Regions from separate parts of the Limnomicrobium aquaticum genome, predicted to be linked through region 2. Evidence: predicted binding sites of a transcription regulator. Region 2 holds the regulator's gene; each other region holds the start of a gene.
What was found. Region 2 encodes PhoB, which activates phosphate uptake and scavenging genes when phosphate is short. Its sites were predicted from a motif close to TGTCATNNANCTGTCAT; they were not measured.

Region 1 (2,264 bases), on a different contig from region 2:
AGACGAGCAGAATGAGGACCAGCGCCAGCAGGAAGCCGATGGCCGGCGACAGGAAGATGGCTGCGATCGTCTTGTTCAGCCCGCCCCAGACGACGGCGTGGAAGCCCGCCTTGGCCCAGCCAGCGCCAACGAGGCCGCCGACGAGTGCATGTGACGAACTCGACGGGATGCCGAAGACCCAGGTGACGATATTCCAGACGATGGCGCCCATCAGCGCCGCGAAGATCAACTGCGGCGTCACGATGCCGGGATCGATGATGCCGGTTCCGAGCGTGTTGGCGACATGCAGGCCGAAGAACAGAAAGGCGATGAAATTGAAGAAGGCCGCCCAGGCGACCGCATATTGCGGGCGCAGAACGCGGGTGGAGACAATCGTCGCAATCGAGTTTGCCGCGTCATGCAGGCCGTTCAGAAAGTCGAAGAACAGCGCGACCGAGATGAGGGCGACGAGCGGCAGGAGGGCGAGCGAGGCGTCCATCAGACATTCTCGATCAGGATGCCGCTGATCTCGTTGGCGACATCCTCGAAGCGGTCGAAGATCTTTTCGAGATTGCCGTATAGCTCGCTGCCGACCATATAGGCCATCGCGTTGCCGGTCGCGCCGTGGCGGCGATAGAGGTCTTTCAGGCCCTGTTCGTGCAACTCGTCGGAGCGGCCCTCGACGCGCGTCACTTCCTCGGCGATGGTGGAGAGGCGGTGGGCGTTCGCGCCCATCTTGTCGAGAAGCGGAACAGCCTCGGCAATGAGATGTGCGGCCTTGACGATGCCCTGACCCATCTCCTGCATCAGCGGATCGAAGCTTGTCTGCTCGAAGAGGCGGATGGTCTTCACCGTCTTGTGCATCATGTCGACGGCGTCATCCATGGACTGGATCAGATCCTTGATGTCGCCACGATCGAAAGGCGTGATGAAGCTGCGGCGCACGGCCAGCAGCACTTCGCGGGTGATGTCGTCTGCGTCGTTTTCGAGCGCGACGATGCGGGCACAATTGCCTTCGACATCCTCGCCCTTCAGCAGCCGTTCGAGTGCCTCGGCCGCGCCGACCACGGTCTTGGAGTGCCGGACGAACATGTCGAAGAACTTGTCTTCCCTTGGCATCAGCTTGCGGAACAAACCCATCATGGTCGCGGCCCTTCCTTTGAGCGTCTTGAAGTCGACGCATGTTTGTGATCACTGTCACAAAACTGTCATATATCCCCGCAGGCAATTGCTCCAAAAACCAAATTTTGACAATCTCGGTTCTGATGAAATCAAAGAAAAAGGCTGAAAAGCCACAGGCAAAGCCATCTGGGCCGGCGCAATCCCTCTTGCAGCAGCTCGCCAAGCGACCGGAGACGCTTTTCAGCGGCTCCTTTCGCCAGCAGACGGCTGCACTCTGTTTCCGCTACAAGGACGGTGGCGCGGAAATCGAGGTCCTGATCATCACCTCGCGCGGCAGCCGCAACTGGATCATCCCCAAGGGCTGGCCGGTGAAGAAGAAGACGCTGGCCGAATCCGCCGCCATCGAGGCTTTCGAGGAGGCGGGCGTTCGCGGCAAGGTGCTGGAACGGGCCATTGGACGTTACACTTATCTGAAGGAACTCGACGGCGGTGAGGTCGTTCCCTGCATCGTCGATGTCTTCCAGATCGAGGCCGAGACCCTGCATGAGCGCTTCAAGGAACTTGGCCAGCGGGTGATTGCGTGGGTGAGTCCTGTCGAGGCGGCGCGGCGGGTGCGCGAGATAGAATTAAAATCGCTGCTGATCGATTTCAAGCCGCGAGCGGCTGAATAGGCTCGGTTTGAACGTTCCGCGCGCGATGTTCTTGGCAAAATCAGGCTGCTTCCATGGCTGTTACGGGCGCCTCGTGCACCATCGTCCTGATACGCTCCCCGACGTCCCGATCCACCGGGTTGTAGACGACCATGTCGAGATCGGGCCGGCCATCGACCGCGAAGCTGGAATATTCGAGCTCAACGTCGCCGAGGATCGGATGGCGGATGCGTTTGAAGCCCTGCATATCCGCAATCACCTCGTTCTGGCGCCAGAGGGAGGCAAATTCCGGGCTGATGCGGGATAGCTCCTCCACCAGTTCGCCCACTTCCGAGGCCGCACCAGCGCGGATCGCATGGGCGCGGAACGAGCCTACGGCGAAGCGTGCAAGACCTTCCCAATCGTATTGATGCTTGCGGATTTCCGGATTGCCAAACAGGAAGCGCAGCACGTTGCGCTCGTTCGGCGGCAGCTTGGCGTAGTCGGTCATCACGAGCGTTGCGGCGCGATTCC
Region 2 (2,264 bases):
AAGACTGAAGAAATTGTGGTCCGAGGGCTTGAGCGCCAGCCAGATCGCTGCCCAGCTTGGCGGTGTCAGCCGCAACGCGGTCATCGGCAAGGTGCATCGCCTGTGCCTGCCGGGCCGGGCCAAGGCAGGCGGCGCGGCAACTGCGCGTCCGGCCAAGCGCCAGGCTGCTGCAGCAGCGCCGCGTTCGCAGTCTTTCATGCCGCGCACCGTAACCCGCACGGTCACCCGTGCGCAGGGCGCAACCATGCTGAAGGAAGAGGTCGAGACCGAAGTCTATTACGAGACCGAAGTGCAGCCGGCGTCCAACGTGGTCGTGCCGATCTCGCGTCGCCTTGCGCTGACGGAACTGACCGAGCGCACCTGCAAGTGGCCGGTCGGCGATCCGATGAAGGACGACTTCCACTTCTGTGGCAACGACAGCCCGGACAGCTCGCCCTACTGCACCTATCATGCGCGGCTTGCCTACCAGCCGTCCGCCGAGCGCCGCCGCGCCGGCCGCTGATGTCAGACAGACAGCACAAAATGAAACGGGCCCCGAAAGGGGCCCGCTGCGTTTTGGGGGAGGGGGTGGGAACCGGGAGGGAATTCGGTACCGATCCGAGGGATCAGAGACGATCAGTCACGTTCTTAATGGCGTCCTTGGCATTGCCCTTGGCGGTCTGGACCTTGCCCTTGACCTCCTGCGCGGCGCCCTTGGCGCGCATTTCGTCGTCGCCGACAGCCTTACCTACGGCCTGCTTGGCCTTGCCGGCGAGTTCGTTGGCCTTGCCGGAAATCTTGTCAGTCGTGCTGCTCATGAGCGTTTCTCCTTGTATCGGAACAAACACATTCCGTTTGCGTCGGGAGAACGTCTGAACCCGGATCGGGTTCCCGCCACATCGAAAAATAGCGATGTGAAATGCACGAAACAAAGCAAGGCCGCGGCTCATCAAGCCGCGGCCTTGCTTCAAAATAACGTCTCAGCCTTCCATCGAATAGCCCGCACCGCGAACGGTGCGGATGACGTCCGGCATGTTGGAGAAGTTCAGCGCCTTGCGCAGACGGCCGATATGGACGTCAACCGTGCGTTCATCGACATAGATGTCGTGACCCCAGACGCCGTCCAGAAGCTGCGAGCGCGAGAAGACGCGGCCGGGTGACGACATGAAGAATTCCAGCAGGCGGAATTCCGTCGGACCGAGACGAACTTCGCGCGAGCGGCGATGAACGCGATGGCTGTCCCGATCCAGTTCGATATCGCCGCATTTCAACTGCGAGGAAACGACTTCCGGCTTGGCGCGGCGAAGCATCGCCTTGACACGGGCCATCAGCTCCGGCGTGGAAAAGGGCTTCACAACATAGTCGTCAGCCCCGGTCGAGAGACCGCGAATTCGCTCACTTTCCTCGCCGCGCGCCGTCAGCATGATGATCGGCAGCCGCTCGGTCGTCGGTCTGGCGCGCAGGCGCCGGCAAAGTTCGATACCCGGCACGCCCGGCAGCATCCAGTCGAGGATAACGAGATCCGGCACCTGCTCCTGCAAGCGGATATCCGCCTCGTCGCCGCGCAGGATCGTCTCGACCTCGTAGCCTTCGGCTTCCAGATTATAACGGAGGAGGACGCTCAGCGCCTCCTCGTCTTCGACCACCGTGATTTTCGGCTGCATGACGTTCTACCGCTTTCAGCCCTGAACCGTCATCGTGGCGGTGTTGTCGTCCTTTGGGCGCTCGCCGTCGGGCTGTGTGCCGGTCGTCATGTAGTAGATCGTCTCGGCAATGTTCGTGGCATGGTCTCCGATGCGCTCGATGTTCTTGGCGCAGAAGAGAAGATGCGTGCAGGATGTGATGTTGCGCGGATCTTCCATCATGTAGGTCAGAAGCTCGCGGAAGAGCGACGTGTACATTGCGTCGATTTCCTCGTCGCGGTCGCGGATCGACTGCGCCTTCTCGGCCGAGCGCGTCGTGTAGACGTCGAGAACGTCCTTGAGCTGGGCAAGAGCCAGTTCGGAAAGGTGTTCCATGCCGCGGGCCAGCGCGCGCGGAACGCCGCTCTGCTGGACGGCGATGACGCGCTTGGCCGTGTTCTTGCCGAGGTCGCCGACGCGTTCCAGGTCGGAGGCGATGCGGATCGAGCCCATGATTTCGCGCAGGTCGTTGGCGACCGGCTGGCGGCGGGCAATCGTCAGGATCGCCTTGTCAGTGATTTCGCGCTCGGCGGCGTCGAGAATGGCGTCGTCGGAGATCACGCGCTGCGCCAGCGCCGCATCGGCGTTGACCAGTGCGCGAAC
Region 3 (2,264 bases), on a different contig from region 2:
GATGAAGGACCGCCGAGGCCGCAACTCCGATCGGAACCCCCTTCATCCGCCGCACGAATTTCAGCCTCCGTCGCCGTTCGTCTCTTGGCGGCTGGAATATCAAATGCCGGACGGTTTGGACAGGGCCGCGGATTTTTCGACGCGGGAGGAGACAGGGTCCCTCCCGCGGTTTTCGTCTTCAGACCGATGCCTCAGTAGAGCTTCGGCACATACATGTCGTCGGGCACCGGCTTGCGGTAATAGTCGTCATGATGGACGCGCTCGGGCAGGTCGATCGTCGGGCGCGGCACGTCCTCATAGGGGATCTGCTTGAGGAGATGCGCGATACAGTTCAGGCGGGCGCGCTTCTTGTCCACCGCCTCGACCACCCACCACGGCGTTTCCGGCGTATGGGTTCGGTCGAGCATCTCTTCCTTGGCCTTGGTGTAGTCTTCCCAGTGAACGCGGCTTTCGAGGTCCATGGGCGAGAGCTTCCACTGTTTCAGCGGATCGTGGATGCGCATCTTGAAGCGGAATTCCTGTTCCTCGTCGGTGATGGAGAACCAGTATTTGATGAGAATGATGCCGGAGCGGACCAGCATGCGCTCGAATTCCGGCACGGAGCGGAAGAATTCTTCCAGTTCGTCCTTGGTGCAGAAGCCCATGACGCGCTCGACGCCCGCGCGGTTATACCAGGAACGGTCGAAGAGGACCATTTCGCCAGCGCTCGGCAGGTGGGGCGTGTAGCGCTGGAAATACCACTGGTGACGCTCGCGCTCCGTGGGAGCGGGGAGTGCGACGACGCGGCATACGCGCGGATTGAGGCGCTGCGTCACGCGCTTGATCGCGCCGCCCTTGCCGGCGGAATCGCGGCCTTCGAAGATGACCACGACCTTGAGCTTCTTGTGCTGGATCCAGTCCTGCAGCTTCACTAGCTCGTGCTGCAGGCGGAAGAGCTCGCGGAAATAGATCTTGCGGTCGAGCGTCGGCTCGGACTCGTGCGTCATGCCATCAACGACGAGTTCATCAAGCTGATCCTCGTCCATCTGCATTTCCAGCTCCTCGTCGAAGCTGTCCGCGATCTCTGTCTTGATGCGCTCGAGGTCATATTGCATTCGTCAAATCCTTGCCACGTTTTGCCGGAGAGAAGCAGGGTTGTGTGAAGGACTTGTGACAGATGAGTGACGTGTTTTTGTTAGATGCCGATCCAGGGTCAAACTCAAGGCCTGCATCCCGGTTATCGGGCAGAGGACAACATGTGCGGTGCCAAACGTTTATGGAAGTCCAGATCGAGAGAGTGCGAAGCCGCGAGCATGGAACGTCTTGCCAGCGGCTTCAAACTGAAGCGCAGCTTTTCAGCGCCCTTGGAGTATCTTGACAATTTTGGGGGTCAATCGTCCGTAATGCAGGGCCGCGGCCTCTTCATACGAGAGGCGGCCGCTCGCAACGGCACTCACCATCCGCGAACATGCGAGGCGGTCCACTTCGGTATCCCTGACGTCCATCAGCAAAGCTGCGTTGTGCCTCGCATGGGGATTCGAATATCGCGCATGCGCGATGCATTTCTGGGTGACCTCGTTGCGCAGGCTCTTGCTGCCTGCAAGCGCCGCAGCGCCTGTTTCGTAATTCTCGCGCGTGGTCGTGCAGCCCGAAACGGCCAAGCCGCACAGGAGGAGAACCGTAATCTTCTTCATAAAAATCCTCACAATCCAAAGATGTAAACGTCCCCTCGATGAAAGGGCTATCTTGGAAGAGGGATGTGGTCAAGTGTGCCTTTGCGGGATGTAACGGACCCACAAAAGTTCCTGTAATTTGGCAGCGTCGTCGGCTGGTCCGCAACCGGCATTGGGCTGCGGACCGATGCCTGTTTCAGAAATAGCTCTGCAGCGGCCGCACTTCCAACTGCCCCTGCTTCAGCGCGCGGATTGCTTCCGCTGCAGCCAGCGCGCCCGACATGGTCGTGTAGTAAGGCACCTTCTGCATCAGCGCGGCGCGGCGGAGCGACTTGGAGTCGGAGATCGCCTTGTTGCCGTCCGTCGAGTTGAAGACCAGCTGAACCTGGCGGTTGCGGATGGCGTCCTCGATATGGGGGCGGCCTTCCAGAACCTTGTTGATCTTGACTGCGGCAATGCCGTTTTCGGCGAGGAAGCGCTGGGTGCCGCCGGTCGCCAGGACCTTGAAGCCGATGTCGGCCAAGATGCGGATGGCGGGCAGGATGCGGTCCTTGTCGCCGTCGCGAACGGAGACGAAGACGGTGCCTTCACGCGGCAGATCGACGCCGGCGC

Region 1: ABID16_RS02555 (DUF47 family protein) is a predicted target of PhoB. The motif match lies at 1,175-1,191, and genes of this name have one in related genera.
Region 3: ppk2 (polyphosphate kinase 2) is a predicted target of PhoB. The motif match lies at 1,150-1,166, and genes of this name have one in related genera.

The regions. Positions count from the first base shown of each region.
Region 1 is NZ_JBEPMB010000001.1:519,743-522,006, forward strand. Features, by position in the region: gene ABID16_RS02550 (inorganic phosphate transporter) at 1-478, opposite strand, end outside; gene ABID16_RS02555 (DUF47 family protein) at 478-1,122, opposite strand; gene ABID16_RS02560 (NUDIX hydrolase) at 1,245-1,772, shown strand; gene ABID16_RS02565 (helix-turn-helix transcriptional regulator) at 1,813-2,264, opposite strand, start outside.
Region 2 is NZ_JBEPMB010000002.1:309,374-311,637, forward strand. Features, by position in the region: gene ABID16_RS10110 (GcrA family cell cycle regulator) at 1-502, shown strand, start outside; gene ABID16_RS10115 (CsbD family protein) at 606-797, opposite strand; gene phoB (phosphate regulon transcriptional regulator PhoB) at 960-1,643, opposite strand; gene phoU (phosphate signaling complex protein PhoU) at 1,659-2,264, opposite strand, start outside.
Region 3 is NZ_JBEPMB010000001.1:328,450-330,713, forward strand. Features, by position in the region: gene ABID16_RS01645 (DUF930 domain-containing protein) at 1-46, opposite strand, end outside; gene ppk2 (polyphosphate kinase 2) at 192-1,094, opposite strand; gene ABID16_RS01655 (hypothetical protein) at 1,335-1,673, opposite strand; gene carB (carbamoyl-phosphate synthase large subunit) at 1,849-2,264, opposite strand, start outside.